Regions from separate parts of the Mongoliitalea sp. genome, predicted to be linked through region 1. Evidence: riboswitches for the same ligand, from Rfam matches in the RefSeq annotation. Region 1 holds a riboswitch; the other holds the start of a gene.
What was found. A riboswitch is a leader RNA that binds a small molecule or an ion and turns the genes downstream of it on or off. The one in region 1 is predicted to bind S-adenosylmethionine.
Positions count from the first base shown of each region.

Region 1 (7,937 bases):
TATCAGCATCCGGACTTATCGATCTATTTTGTTTCAAATGTAGATGGTACGCATATAGCCGAAACTTTGAAGCAAGTAGATCCAGAGACTACCTTGTTTTTTATTGCTTCCAAGACTTTCACTACTCAAGAAACTATGACCAATGCCCACTCGGCAAGACGTTGGTTTTTAGAGCATGCAAAGGATGAGGCTGCGGTTGCGAAGCACTTTGTGGCTTTATCTACCAATGCCCAGGCTGTTGCAGCTTTTGGGATTGATACGGCAAATATGTTTGCTTTCTGGGATTGGGTAGGAGGAAGGTATTCCTTATGGTCTGCTATCGGTTTACCGATTGCCTGTGCGATAGGCTATGACAACTTTGAGGCACTGCTTTCCGGAGCTCATAGCATAGACAAGCATTTTAGGGAAGCTAAATTTGAAAAAAATATTCCTGTTTTATTGGCATTGATAGGTTTATGGAATACCAATTTCTTGGGTGCAACATCCGAGGCCATCTTGCCTTATGATCAGTATTTACATCGTTTTGCGGCCTATTTTCAGCAAGGAAATATGGAATCCAATGGTAAATATGTAACCCGTGATGGTGGAAAGGTTTCTTATGCAACTGGTCCGATCATCTGGGGTGAGCCAGGAACGAATGGGCAGCATGCTTTTTATCAGTTAATCCATCAAGGCACTCATTTGATTCCTTGCGATTTCATTGCACCTGCGATTTCTCATAACCCTGTGAGTGATCATCATACCAAATTACTATCCAACTTCTTTGCCCAAACAGAGGCCTTGATGAATGGCAAGTCTTTAGCAGAAGTGAAAGCGGAGATGCAGCAAGCGGGTAAGTCATCAGAGGCCATTGAAAAAATTGCTCCGCATCGCGTTTTTGAAGGAAATAGACCAACGAATTCTATCTTGGTTAAAAAGATTACTCCATATACGCTAGGTCAATTGATTGCTATGTATGAGCACAAGATATTTGTGCAAGGAGTCATTTGGAATATTTATAGCTTTGATCAGTGGGGTGTTGAATTGGGTAAAGTCTTGGCTAATGCCATTCTTCCTGAACTGGAATCAGAGGAAGCAGTCAGCAGTCATGATGCATCTACCAATGGGTTGATTAATGCATATAAATCCTTCAGAAAAGAAGCTTAAGAGTTGGTATCATATTTACAAATGAAAAGCCTAGGGGATTAGAAAGACTTCTAGGCTTTTTTGACGCTTCTCTGCTTCTAAAAATTTGTAATTTCGTGAAAAAGATAAATAGGGATTTGCAACCCCACTAGTGCTTTCGTATTTAAAATCACTCCGAAAACCTAAACACTCGCATAAATCTTGGTTGCTCACTCATGAGAATATCCATGTAATGAAGCTGGGGTTGACCATCTTTTAATACAGTAAATCCTATTCTGCTTTGAGGAGGAAAAGAAGATAAACAAGAAACGCAGGAAAAATCAATAGAGTCTACACAACTTTTACAAATCATCCACTCCATGAGTCGATCAATAACCTCTTGTTCAGATAGATTGGAAGGCAAGCTTCCTAAAAAGGCATTGACGGGAATGGCTATTTTTTCAAAATCTTCTTGTATTAAAGGGTTACAGAATGCAGCATCTAAGGTACAGGTAAATGTATCTTCACTTTCAAACAGCTGGCATGAACTGATAAACAAAAAACAGAGTGAGAGTAGAAATGAGATTTGATTTTTCATTTTTCACAGTTTGATTATAGCTAATACGCATAGCATTGACATAACGCCACAAGCATGACCGAAAATCTCATGAATTAACTACATGAATTCCACAAATGGGGATTACAAATCCCCATCATCTACTGTCCGAGATTTATAATCTCGGACAGCGGGCAGAGTGTAATCTTTTTTATCACACGCCCCTGTTATACCGCCTTAGGCATATATCCATTTATTTCGCAAAGCATATATCACTATCTACTCCTAAAAATCTATCTAGCTCAATATCCCTATCTCGATTTCTCCAAGGCCCGCTCTATATCAGCGATAATATCATCTTGATGTTCCAAACCTACCGAAATCCTTACCAGGCCATCAGTAATACTCACAAGGGCGCGTTCCTCAGGGCTTAATTTACTATGGGTGGTGGAGGCTGGGTGAGTTACGATACTTCTGCTATCTCCAAGGTTAGGGGTAATGGAAATCATCTGCAACTGATCAATGAAGCGCTGGGCTCGTGTCAGTCCACCATGAAGGTTAAGGGTGATAATTCCACCTCCCAGTTTCATTTGTTTTTGTGCCAGCTCGTATTGGGGATGTGTTTTCAAGAACGGATACTTAACAAATTCCACGTCTTTGCTATCTTGGAAATAGGTAGCAACTGCCAGTGCATTGCTACAATGCCTGTCCATTCTTACCGCTAAGGTTTCCATGCTTTTTGCCAACACCCAGGCATTGAAAGGAGACATAGATGGTCCCGTGTGTCTTGTGAAGTAAGTGACTTCATCCATTAGTTCCTTGGTACCTAAGATAAGTCCTCCCAATACTCTTCCTTGACCATCGATGAATTTGGTGGCGGAATGGGTTACTATATGTGCACCCCACTTGGCAGGTTGCTGTAGGTAAGGCGTAGCAAAGCAGTTATCGACTACCAAAATCAGGCTATGGGCAGCAGCAAATTTCCCGACCCATTCCAAATCAATGATCTCCAAACCAGGATTGGAAGGTGTTTCCAAAAAAAGCATCTTGGTGTTTGGTTGAACCAAGCGATCCCAATTTTTATAGTCTGATATATCTCCATAGGTGGAGGTAATTCCCCATTTTGGAAAAATGCGTGTCAGTAATTGATGCGTAGAACCAAATAAGGAGCGCGCAGCCAAAATATGATCTCCTTGCTGTAAGATGGAGGCAATTGAACCAAACATGGCAGCCATGCCCGAAGCAGTAGCAATACCTGCTTCTGTACCTTCAGCTACGCATACTTTATGAATCAATTCTGCGGTATTCGGATTGGAGTAGCGGGAGTAGATATTTCCATCGATTTCATCAGCAAACATCTGTCTGGCTTCTTCTGCATTTTCAAAAGTGAAGGAAGATGTCAAAGCAATAGGAGTGGAGTGCTCTCGCTGATGAGGATTTCCGGGGATGTTTCTGATAGCGTTGGTTTCGAAATTAGCCATATATGTTAGATTAATCTGTTTCTTGATTGATTATGAATAGTATAAAAATGCCGTTGCCAGATTTTTTGAATCCAGTAAATAAGAGCTTGATAGTGTGATAAATGGAAATAGATAATTGAATAGTTAACAGAAAAAATCAAAGACGAATATGGTCGTCTGAGGAAAGTATATTGAAGAAAGGAAATAGTTACGTACATAGTTGCCAATTTATAGTCCCCATTTGGGCAGGTTTTGGCACCTTTTCCTTCGCTTGGAGTGGTTGCCAGAGGGTCAATGAGCCTGTTCTCTCGCCTCTTCTTTATAAATCAGATAAAGAATCTGTCACAAAGAAAAATACACAAACGCAGAAAAGCAAATTTTGTAAAATCTACTGCTACGGTGATTCTTCATTGTGACAGCTATTGTTGAAACAAATTAATCTTTATTGGACGGAATATCCCGATTACTTCCCCCTTCTCGTTCGCCAACTTCTACTACCTCATAAATGACATATTTGGAAGCTCCTCTCCATGGAAGTGCATTGAGGTATTCCTTGTAGCGCACTTCTACAAATCGACCGCTTGCCCGCTCGAGTTGATTGGCTACATTATCCCCTTGTGCGCTAAAGCGGAATTCATTGCTTTGAAGTGCGCCGGCAGTGGGACTTTGGAAGCCTTCTTGTACCAATCTACCCTCCCAAGTTTTGAATACAAAGCCTTTTTTCTCGAAATAATTGAGTGTGCCACCCTTGACTCCTTCGCCAAAAACGAAGAAATATCTCCAATAAATCAATGCTGCAAGCACTAAGATGAGGATAGGAATGCTGATTTTTAAAAATTTTGCCATGTGTGTGTTGATGAATTTTAACTAAAAGTAAGAAAAGCTCTGTGGATTTTCTACTTTTTGTAAACAATTCCTCAGAAGAACTATTGTTACAGTATGCAACTCTTTCACGCTTCACCACAAGAAAATTTATTGCCTGTACAAGGAGAGGCATATTACTATCACGAATTCTTTACTGGCGACCAATCAGCTTATTTTTGGGAGAAGCTTTTGAATGAAATAGCCTGGAAACAAGAGCCTATTTGGATGTTTGGGAAGCAGGTGATGCAACCTCGATTAACCGCCCTATACGGAGACCCTTCCAAACCTTATGGGTATTCGGGTATAGAAATGACTCCAGTGGCATGGACAGATTTTTTGATTGACATAAAGAATGCGGTAGAACAGGAAGCTGGAGAAAAATTCACTCACGTATTGCTCAACTACTACCGAAATGGTGCAGATAGTATGGGATGGCATCGGGATAATGAAAAGGTGCTGGGTGGAAATCCTACCATTGCGTCGGTAAGCTTTGGTGCATCCCGTGCATTTCAATTAAGACACTACGAAAACAAACAGCTCAAAAAGTCAATTGAGCTGGAAAATGGCTCTTTACTCTTGATGAAAGGGGAGTGTCAACACTTTTGGGAGCATCAAATCCCCAAAACCAAAAAGGTCTTGGGGGGAAGGATTAATTTGACATTCCGGAAATTAATTTACTAGCCATTTGTAACTGCCATAGCCTTCTTTTTCCATTTCGGCCAATGGGATAAACTTCATAGCAGCAGAGTTCATACAATAGCGTAAACTGGTTGGGTTAGGACCGTCATTGAACACATGTCCCAAATGAGAATCTCCCAGTTTACTTCTTACTTCCACACGCATCATGCCATAGGAAATATCGGTTGGCTTATCTATCAGGCGGGCATCTATTGGTTTGGTAAAGGATGGCCATCCGGAATAACTCTCATACTTATCTGTACTACTGAATAGTGGGGCACCTGAAACAATGCAGACATAAATGCCTTTTTCTTTATTGTCGTTGTACTGATTGTTCCAGGCACGTTCGGTGGCCTCATGCATCGTAACATCGTATTGTAGCTTGGTCAAGCGCTTTTTCAACTCTGCATCACTAGGCTTTTTATACTGATCTGCCAGATTCACTGGCCAATGTTTGGCGATGAATGCATCTCTGCCTGAGCCTCTTCTATAGGCATAATATTCTCCTGGCTCTTTTTTGTAATAATCCTGATGATACTCCTCAGCTTCGTAGAAGTTGGTAAATTTGATTACAGGAGTAACAATGGGTTTATCAAAGATTTTTGCTTGGTCCAAGGCTTTGATCGCTTTTTCAGCTACTTCTTTTTGGGTTTTGTCATGGTAGAAAATAGCAGAGGAGTACTGAAAACCTCTGTCATAAAATGAACCCCCTTCATCCGTTGGATCAAATTGCTGAAAGAAGATATCTACCAATTCCGAGTAAGAAATTACATCCGGGTTAAAAGTGATTTGAACAGACTCCCGATGAGAGGTTTTACCGGATGATACATCAGAATAGCTTGGATTTTTTTCTTTTCCACCGGCATAGCCGGAAATGACACTGATGACCCCATCAATTCCTTCAAACGGTGCTTCTATACACCAAAAGCAACCACCTGCGAATGTAGCAAGTGATCGACTATTAGAGAGTGTAGCAGCATCGGCAGATTTATCTTCTGCTTGTAATTGTTTGTTCTCAGCTGAGGAACATTGGGAGAATAACAGGGCTATTCCTAATACTACATAACTAAACTGGACTTTTATCGAGCGCATAGGTTTTTGATTATAATTTAATTTTCAGGCACGATTTTGGAAAAGGGATCGTTCTGAGGAAGTCAATATTTTATTTGGTTTTATCTACGAGTTAAAACCATGAAATAGATGCATGTGTTTGTGAGATTTCCATCTTTTACCAACTATTAACAAAAAGCACTATGAAAAAAATCCTTCAATTATCCTTCGCTATGGCAGGGCTACTGTTTCTGTCTTTAACACAACAAGTATATGCGCAAACATCAGGAGGCTTTGGAATCCGTGGTGGTGTCAATTACAATTCCAGCGGACAGTATTTCAAAGATGCAGGCTTGGCCTGGGGAAACCCTATGGATAATGTAGGCTTCAACCTTGGGATGTTTGGAAAAGTAAATTTAGGTCCTGTCTTTCTGCGTCCGGAATTGAATTACACACAAGTCCGCTCAGAAGTCAATTCAGAAGTTTTCAAAACCCAATTATTAGATGCGCCTTTGTTGCTTGGAGTCAATGTCTTAGGTCCTATCTTTTCTGTATTTGCCGGTCCTGCGATGCATTATTATATCCAAGATGAATTAAGACCTTTTGAATTTGATAAATGGAATGCCGGCTATCAATTTGGGATTGGTCTGAATTTTGGGAATTTAGGATTGGATCTTCGCTACCAACGGGTGTTGAATGGACAAACCATTGTGATTGATGATGTATTCACAGGTAACGGAGATTTTGCTTTCCAGAATTTGATGTTGGGATTATCTATTAAGTTTTAATTTAGGGCTTACAGATAACGCAGAATTCGTAGAAGAAGGGGTAACCTCATCAAGCTGTTTTGGATTTCATTAATAATTTGATTTCACTAAACTCTTTCTAATCTTCAAAAATCAGTGCACAATAACAGATGGAATTCTCAACTGTGTTTTGCATTGTTTAATTCATCCTTCAACCTTCATCCTTTAAAGTGGTCGTATGTCCACAAATTTCTCTGATTAGTGCAGATTTTTTTAGAGGTCTCTTAGTTTCCTCAGGGTTCAACGTCCCTTGAATACCGGAGATTAAAATCCAAGGCTTTAGATTTAAGTATCCTCGAGAAATTGAATCGAATAATCGCCAAGAAATTCTAATCACCCAAGCGGGTTAAAACCCACTGGACCAATTCATTCCAAATTCACTCCCCACTGCTCACTTTTACATCTGAAACTTCTCCCTCAAGTAGGCCAATGCCATTCCATACGCTTCTTCCGTAGCGGCCACATCATGTCTTGGATTGGAAGGATTGGCGAAGCCGTGAACAGCATCAAAAATTTTATAATTCAAAACCTTTTCAGCTTGATTCATTGCAGAAGCAAACTCCTCAATGATTTCCTTGGAAATATTTTGTTCCGTAGCGAATAGGCCTAAAACATCAGAATTCAAGGTTTTGAGTTGCTCTACTTCTCGTACAGGCATGCCATAATAGATGATGGAACCAATGTTTGATTGACCTAGGATCAAAGCAGACTTCAGAGACCAAGCACCTCCAAAGCACCAACCTACATTGGCTATTTGTGCTCTTGGCCCGGCAAAATTTTGTGCAGCTTTTACAATATTGGTCAATCGATCTTCCTCTGTTCCTCTCATAAAAGTCATTGCCTCTTGAGGGTTTGCAGTGACATTTCCATCGTACATGTCCAAAGCCAGTACATTCACTTTACCACCTAGGTCATTGAAAAACTTTTCAGATTCATTTTTAATGTTATCATTAAGCCCCCACCATTCTTGATATACAAAGAGCCAAAGCTCAGATTGATTGGTAGCCGGTAAGTAGTAGCCACTTGCATCTTTTCCGTCTGGACTGGGAAATGAGATCATTTGTCCGGATGGAGTAAAGTCAAAAGGAATAGGGGATGGATGGAAAGCTACAAAGCTGGGGTCATCCAAAAAAGCAATCATTTCGGAGGGGCCTGAATGACATAAAGTTATAGCTGGAGCTAGCTCATTTGTTGCATCTATAGGCTTCAGGTGATTCCAAGCCAATAAAGCTAGGAAGAATGCTTGAAAGTAAAGAGTTAATGTAAACATGGCTTGATGGGTTTTTAATAGTTTATTAGCAATATACTAGCCTTTTGATAACCCATCAAGCCTGAATTGGTTTAAATATCCTTAACCTCCGCAGTTAATTTCTGCAAGGTTGCTTTAGCATCCCCAAAAAGCATTTTAGTCTTAGGGTA
Region 1 covers NZ_JBSZCK010000040.1:146,495-154,431, forward strand. Annotated here, with positions in the region: gene pgi (glucose-6-phosphate isomerase) at 1-1,146, shown strand, start outside; gene ACXIUD_RS14805 (hypothetical protein) at 1,295-1,702, opposite strand; gene ACXIUD_RS14810 (trans-sulfuration enzyme family protein) at 1,972-3,141, opposite strand; SAM riboswitch class I at 3,346-3,448, opposite strand; gene ACXIUD_RS14815 (hypothetical protein) at 3,556-3,966, opposite strand; gene ACXIUD_RS14820 (alpha-ketoglutarate-dependent dioxygenase AlkB family protein) at 4,060-4,665, shown strand; gene msrB (peptide-methionine (R)-S-oxide reductase MsrB) at 4,654-5,754, opposite strand; gene ACXIUD_RS14830 (outer membrane beta-barrel protein) at 5,916-6,500, shown strand; gene ACXIUD_RS14835 (dienelactone hydrolase family protein) at 6,916-7,788, opposite strand; gene ACXIUD_RS14840 (NAD(P)(+) transhydrogenase (Re/Si-specific) subunit beta) at 7,860-7,937, opposite strand, start outside.

Region 2 (7,937 bases), on a different contig from region 1:
GGTGTAAGAAATTTCACCATTGTCAATGACGGGCAGGAAGCTATCGAAGTTTTGGCGGATGAAAAATTTGATTTATTGATTTTAGATCTTCAAATGCCTCGAAAGGATGGCTTAGATGTTGCCCGTTTTATTCGTTCTCATGAAGATCAGCATATAAAGGACTTGCCACTCATTGCCATGACTGCTTCACCATGGGAAGAAATTCAGGAAAAATTTGAGGAGTTGAAGATGAATGAATACGTACCCAAACCGTTTAATCCAGATCATATGTATGCAAAGCTTATCAAGTTGTTACAACATAATTTGAGTAATTTTTGATGATTGCATCACATTAGCTGTATTTTTGACATCAAATTCTCACTAATGAAAAAAATAGCTGGACTTCTGATTAGCCTTTTATTTTTCCAAGACTTACATGCGCAGTCTTCAATGACGAATAGATCTACTTTTTATGGTACTATTGGTACCACAGGAGCAAATTTGCGGGAGTTTAACAATTTATTGGCAGACAAAGGATTAAGTCCAATGCGAAAAGGGTACACCAATTTTACCCTTGGATATATGGCCCGTTTTAATGATTTTATTTTGGGAATGGAACTGATCCAAAGTTCTGGTCCTCGATCAGATTTCGATGATTACAGGATTGGTTACCGTACATCTCGAGCCATGTTGAATGTTGGCTTTGCATTTACAGAAGAAGGTAGATTTCAGTTGATACACTACATGGCAGTAGGGGCCGGATATTTGAACTTTCAGATGTTACGTCCGGATGAACCTGCAACATTTAGTCAATTTATGGACAATCCTCGTCAAGGATATATTTTGCGAGATGGAAACGTACAGCAAAACAGTCTCAATATGACTGGATTTTTGACGGAGTTTGGATTTCAGATGGCGTATGATTTGCCTATCCCGGGACGGAGTGAAGCATTGGAATTGATTGCTAAATTTGGTTATTCTTTTTCACCGTTTGAAGATTCTTGGAAGTTGAATGGCATAAGTTTCAGCTCTATTCAAAGTGGAGCTTTCCTAAGGTTAGGAGCAGGTATCTCCATACCAGATCACAATTACTTTTACAAAGACGCTGATATTGGGGTTCATTTTTTTGGGAGCATGAATTTTACATCACCGACAGCATTAAATGAACGATTAGCTGAGAAAGGATACAATACCTTTTCAGGAAGGCCAAATAACTGGGGGTTGAAAATCATGGGATATAGTAAGGATTGGCTTTACGGTATTGATTTGTATAACCTTGGAATGAGTGGGCAGGCCTCTGAGCAGTTGGAGCATACGCTCAATTCTGTTCGATTATATGCTAATTTAGGGAAGAAATTTTTCGAGTTTAAAAATCTTGAGATGGGCGTACTTGGAGGTCTCGGATATGGGAATTTGAGATATACTTTGTATAATCCCAACAAGCCTGATTTTCCAGCCTTATTTGAAGAGCCCGATTTTGATGGCCGCCTAACAGGACGAGGTTTGATGGTCAAGCCTGAGGTTTATGTGGGCTATGGTCTTCCTCTTGCCTTGGGTAAATTCTTCAAAGTTTTCACAGCAGTACATGCAGGCTATGAACAGCCGCTGGGAGCTTACAGGTTAGGAGACTTGGGAATGGCATCTTACATGAGCAACCCGTATGTGCAAGTGAGTTTGGGTATTCGGCCTTAATCTTCAATTTCTACGATCAGTTCGATTTCTACTGCAAAGCCTAATGGAAGGGAGTTCATACCTACAGCCGACCTTGCGTGTTTTCCCTTTTCACCAAAAACTCCTACCATCAAATCAGAAAATCCATTGATCACTTGTGGATGTTGGGTAAAATCATCCTCACAATGAACCATTCCCAAGACTTTAACGATTTGTTTGACCTTATTGAGACTACCAAGTTCTGCTTTGAGCACTGCTAATTGTGCGATAGCTGTTAATCTTGCGGCTTCTTTGCCTTCGTCTATGCTCAGGTCTTTTCCAACTTTTCCAAGTATATATCCTCCTTCTGGAAGTTGTGGTCCTTTACCCGCCAAGAACAAGAGATTCCCCGAGCGGACTACATGGACATAATTGGCAATTGGATTGGAGATTTCGGGAAGCGCAATTCCTAATTCTTCAAGTCTTGCATCTGCATCCCAAGCAGTGATTTCTTGTTGTTGAAGTTCAGATCCATTGCTTGAGTGTTCCTTAACAGGCTGGCAAGCAAAAATGAGTAAAAGCAGAAGGGATCGATAATTCATACAGGTTTTTTTGTTTACAATTTACACAAGTTTCATCCTTGATTTTGATGTTTTTGATGATAAAGAGCGAATATTTTGCAAAAAAGCCCAATAATTCCACCTTTTGTCTGTAAATTTGAGCTTGCTTATCGAGAAAGACCGAGGGATGGGCCCTACGACGTCTTAGCAACCTGAATGCAAGGTGCTAATTCCCCTTCCGGAAATGCCGGAAAAAGATGAGCGGTTGATTCAACTTTTATCTTCCGGTTCTGCTCGTATAAGCTTTTTAATAACGATTATGAAAAATAGAACGGAACAATTAATAGCACTCGCACAGCAAAAAGTTTTAATTTTGGATGGAGCCATGGGCACCATGATTCAGCGGTATAAACTTTCAGAAGAAGACTTCAGGACTGCAGAGCTAGCCAATCACCCGAGACCTTTAAAAGGGAATAATGACTTACTGTCGCTTTCGCGTCCGGACATCATTAAGGCTATTCATGCTGCTTATTTTGAAGCGGGTGCTGACATTATTGAAACCAATACATTCTCGGGGACTTCTATTGCTCAGGAAGATTATGGATTGCAGCATTTGGCTTATGATATCAATTTCTTCTCAGCCAAAATTGCACGAGAAGTAGCAGATGAGTTTACGGCAAAAAACCCGGAAAGAACTAGATTTGTGGCGGGTGCTTTAGGCCCAACCAATCGGACTGCTTCAATTTCCCCCGATGTGAATGACCCTGGTTATAGAGCGATAAACTTTGATCAGTTAGTGGCTGCTTATGAAGAGCAAGTGAAAGGCTTGTTGGATGGAGGTGCTGATATTTTATTGGTTGAGACAATTTTTGATACTTTGAATGCTAAAGCAGCTCTTTTTGCTATACAAGAGGTTTTTGAACAAAGGAATATTCCTTTGAATCCAGAAGAAGGAGGTGTTCCTGTAATGATTTCAGGGACGATTACAGATGCATCTGGTAGAACCCTTTCAGGGCAAACCACAGAGGCTTTCTTGATCTCCGTTTCCCACGTACCGCTTTTCTCAGTAGGATTAAATTGCGCTTTGGGAGCTAAAGAGTTGAGGCCGTACTTGAAAGTTTTGGCTGAAAATGCGCCTTTCTTAGTGTCCGCTTATCCGAATGCAGGTTTGCCCAATGAATTTGGTCAATATGACCAAGGAGCCTCAGAGATGGCTGATCAAATAGAAGTTTTCTTAAAGGAAGGATATGTCAATATATTGGGCGGTTGTTGTGGTACCACACCTGACCATATTCGTGCAATTGCTGAAATTGCCGGGAAATATACCCCAAGAATTAAAGAATTTGAAGTGAGTAGCGATGAGTAAAATACGTCATAGTGAAGTGTTGAAGTTATCTGGTTTGGAGCCTTTGGTTTTCACTCCAGAAATCAATTTTGTCAATGTTGGAGAACGGACCAATGTGACAGGATCGAAAAAATTTGCACGATTGATCTTAAATGGTCAATACGATGAAGCACTCGATGTGGCTTTGGATCAGGTAAGGGGAGGAGCACAGGTCTTGGATGTGTGCATGGATGAAGGGATGTTGGATGGAGTGGCTGCCATGACAAGATTTTTGAATTTGATAGCTTCAGAACCAGAGATTAGCCGGATTCCAATCATGATAGACTCTTCCCGTTGGGAGATTATCGTGGCTGGATTGAAATGCGTGCAGGGTAAAAGCATCGTCAATTCCATCAGTTTGAAGAATGGGGAAGAGGAGTTTATTCATCAGGCTAAAACCATTAAAAAATTTGGAGCAGCGGTGGTGATAATGGCCTTCGATGAGCAAGGTCAGGCAGATACCTATGAGCGAAGGATAGAGATCTGCAAGCGTAGTTATGACATCTTGGTAGATGTGGTAAAATTCAATCCACATGACATTATTTTCGACCCGAATATCTTTCCTGTTGCTACTGGGATGGAAGAGCATCGCAGAAATGCGTTGGATTTCTTTTTGGCTACCCAATGGATCAAACAAAACCTTCCTGGAGCTAAAGTAAGTGGAGGGGTGAGTAATGTCAGTTTTTCTTTCCGTGGAAATGACCGCGTACGAGAAGCTATGCATGCGGCATTTTTGTACCATGCCATCAAGCATGGAATGGATATGGGGATTGTCAATCCTACCATGTTGGAAGTATATGATGATATTCCGAAAGATCTCTTGGATAAAGTGGAGGATGTATTGTTCGACAGGCACGAAGGAGCGACAGAGGCTTTGCTGGAATTTGCCGAGACCGTCAAGTCTTCGGGTAAAAAAGAGGTAATCAACGAAGCTTGGCGATCGGATGCTGTTGAAAAGAGGATTGAGCATGCACTTGTGAAAGGGATTATAGACTTTGTCATTGAGGACACGGAAGAAGCCCGATTGAACTATCAAAATCCTTTGAAAGTCATCGAGGGTCCTTTGATGGATGGGATGAATGTGGTGGGAGACTTGTTTGGTGAAGGCAAAATGTTTTTGCCCCAAGTAGTCAAGTCTGCCCGTGTTATGAAAAAGGCCGTGGCTTATTTAGAGCCATTTATGCCCAAAGTTGGGGATGCTGACTTCAATGCGGAGCAAAGCAGTGTGAAGAAAATACTGTTGGCAACTGTCAAAGGAGATGTGCATGATATTGGTAAAAATATCGTTGGGGTGGTTTTGGCTTGTAATAGCTACCAAATTATTGATTTGGGCGTGATGGTGGAAGCCCAAAAAATCATTGACGAGGCCATCAAAAACAAAGTAGATATCATTGGGCTTTCCGGCTTGATTACACCTTCTTTAGACGAAATGGTCAATGTGGCTTCTGAGATGGAGCGTCAGGGCTTGAAGATTCCTTTATTGATAGGAGGGGCGACAACATCAAGAATCCACACAGCGGTTAAAATTGATCCTGTCTACTCAGGCACAGTGATCCACGTGACAGATGCTTCCAAATCAGTTCCGATTGCGGGGGAATCCATTTCTGAGGAAACCAGAGAAGCTTATCATGTGCAAATCAAAGAGACTTACCGACAATTACGGATAGAACATGAAGCCAAGCAACAGATCAAGCAATTGGTGTCTTATGAGGAGTCCAAAGCCAATCCTGTGTTTATTGACTGGGATCATTATGTTCCTGTGAAGCCAATTCAAACAGGGATTACGGTCTTGGAAGATTTAGATCTGAATATTTTAAGGAGGTACATTGATTGGACACCATTCTTCAGTACATGGATGTTGTCTGGTAAGTATCCAAAAATTTTAGAAGATCCCATAGTGGGGACAGAAGCCACCAAATTGTATCAGGAAGCGAATACCATGCTAGATCAGATTATTGCTGAAAATTGGCTCAGTGCAAAAGCAGTAGTCGGCTTATTTCTTGTAAAAAGGAGTGGAGATGATGTCTCGATTATTGACGCCGATAAAGAAGTGAGTTTCCATTTCCTGCGTCAGCAAGGTAAAAAAGGTAAAGGAGTGCCCAATCGATCGCTTGCCGACTACCTACATCCGGAAAAGGAAGATTACCTTGGAGGTTTTGCGGTGACAGCAGGCTGGGGAATCGAACAAAAATTGGAAGAGTTTCAAGCAGCCCACGACGATTACCACGACATCATGCTGAAGGCCTTGGCAGACAGATTAGCCGAAGCAGGTGCTGAATATTTGCATGAATTAGTTCGAAAAGAATTGTGGGGATATGCGCAGACAGAAAATCTGGATAATGAATCTCTGATTAAAGAAGCCTATACAGGTATCAGGCCTGCACCTGGATATCCTGCCTGTCCGGAACACTCGGAGAAGCGAACATTATTTGATTTATTGGAAGTAGAAAAACACACTGGGATCACCTTAACTGATTCCTTTGCTATGTATCCTACTTCTTCTGTTTCTGGCTTTTATTTTGGACACCCTGAAAGTAAGTACTTTGGGCTCGGAAAAATCGGAGAAGATCAAGTAGCAGATTATGCCAGAAGAAAAGGGGTTTCCATGGCTCAAGCAGAAAAGTGGTTATCTCCAAATTTAGCTTATAATCCATCTCAACAACCTATTGAAAGTTAATTAAGAGCGTATGAAAATTACTGAATATATCACGCAAGCAGAACAAACACTTTTTTCATTTGAAATCCTCCCGCCATTGAAAGGGCAGAGTATGCAGGATTTATGTGATGGAATAGCTCCTTTGATGGAATTCAAACCACCTTTTGTGGATGTGACCTATCATCGGGAAGAATTTATTTACAAAAAGCATCCCAATGGTTTATTGGAGCGTGTAGCTACTAAAAAGCGTCCAGGTACGGTGGGAATCTGTGCTGCTATCATGAACCGCTTTCATGTAGATGCAGTACCGCATTTGCTTTGTGGAGGATTTACCAAGGAGGAGACGGAAAATGCCTTGATTGACTTGAATTTTATTGGTGTACAAAATATCCTTGCCTTGCGTGGAGATGCTCCGAAGACAGCCAATAAATTTGTTCCGGAAGAAGGAGGTCATGAATTTACCAAAGATTTGGTCAAACAGATTGTAGGGATGAACCATGGCAAGTATTTGCACGAAGAAACGGAGACAAGTTATCATACGGATTTCTGTGTAGGAGTGGGAGGGTATCCTGAGAAGCATTTTGAAGCCCCCAGCTTGCGTACGGACCTTAAGTATTTGAAAGAAAAAATTGATGCTGGTGCAGAATATATCGTAACCCAGATGTTTTTCGACAACGAGAAATACTACGAATTTGTACGAAAGGTACGGGAGATGGGTATTGATGTGCCGATTATTCCAGGATTAAAACCTATAACCACGTTGGGACAAATCAGTATGCTTCCACGAACCTTCTTTATCGATATGCCGGATGCCTTGATGGATGAACTGGAAAAGTGCAAAACCAATGCAGATGTAAAAAAAGTGGGGATAGACTGGGCCATTTATCAAAGTAAGGATTTAATCAAAAACGGTGTGAAGGTTTTACATTACTACACGATGAGTAAAGCTGAGGCTACCTATCAGATTGCGAAAGAGGTGTTCTAAGAGAGGTAAACTTTTCCAAAGTTGAAACATCAAGCAGTGGGTCAAAATCATCCCGAAAAACTTTGGAAAAGTTCTCTTTCGGACGTTTACAAACTTTTCCAAAGTTGAGATGAAAGCTCCTATAATTAATCATGCCTATAAAACTTTGGAAAAGTTCTCCCGACTCCGATTGTTTTTTTAGTTGATTCGTATTAGCTTTAGACTAAACTAGTTGATAGTCATATCTATTCATATTGGACTAACCTGGTCGTTAAGGAAATAATTATGAGATCTGCCTTATGAAAGCCAATAAACCTTTTTTCTTTTTCCTGCTCATTTTAATGGGTTTTCTTCCCTTATCCTGTGATTTATTTTGCTTTGATGAGTGTGCCTGTGGACGCTTGCCCACGCCTCGAAATTTTGTAATTGATACGATGACAGCAGGTGTTTTAGCAAATAATCAAGTAGTCGATCCTACCCAACCGTATGCTGTGGATGATTTAATCATCCGGATTTTGGTAGATGAAGTCACCTATGCGAATGCCTCAACCCATACTAAATCTTTTTCCTTTTTTTCAGCAGCTTTTGCTTGTGATCCAATTCCTCCTGGTTCGGCTCATCCCTTGAAAGCGATAAAAATCTTAAGTAATAGCGCTTTGGAATGGAAAGACCAAGCGATTTCCTCAGGAGAAGAGATTACAGAACTATTTCGCGTGGCTGGATTCGGTTCTGATACATCCTTTG
Region 2 covers NZ_JBSZCK010000011.1:122,021-129,957, reverse strand. Annotated here, with positions in the region: gene ACXIUD_RS02780 (PAS domain S-box protein) at 1-318, shown strand, start outside; gene ACXIUD_RS02775 (hypothetical protein) at 364-1,671, shown strand; gene ACXIUD_RS02770 (RidA family protein) at 1,668-2,231, opposite strand; SAM riboswitch class I at 2,354-2,453, shown strand; gene ACXIUD_RS02765 (homocysteine S-methyltransferase family protein) at 2,509-3,555, shown strand; gene metH (methionine synthase) at 3,548-6,250, shown strand; gene metF (methylenetetrahydrofolate reductase [NAD(P)H]) at 6,261-7,214, shown strand; gene ACXIUD_RS02750 (hypothetical protein) at 7,493-7,937, shown strand, end outside.
Region 2: another riboswitch for S-adenosylmethionine. It lies ahead of ACXIUD_RS02765 (homocysteine S-methyltransferase family protein); the one in region 1 lies ahead of ACXIUD_RS14810 (trans-sulfuration enzyme family protein).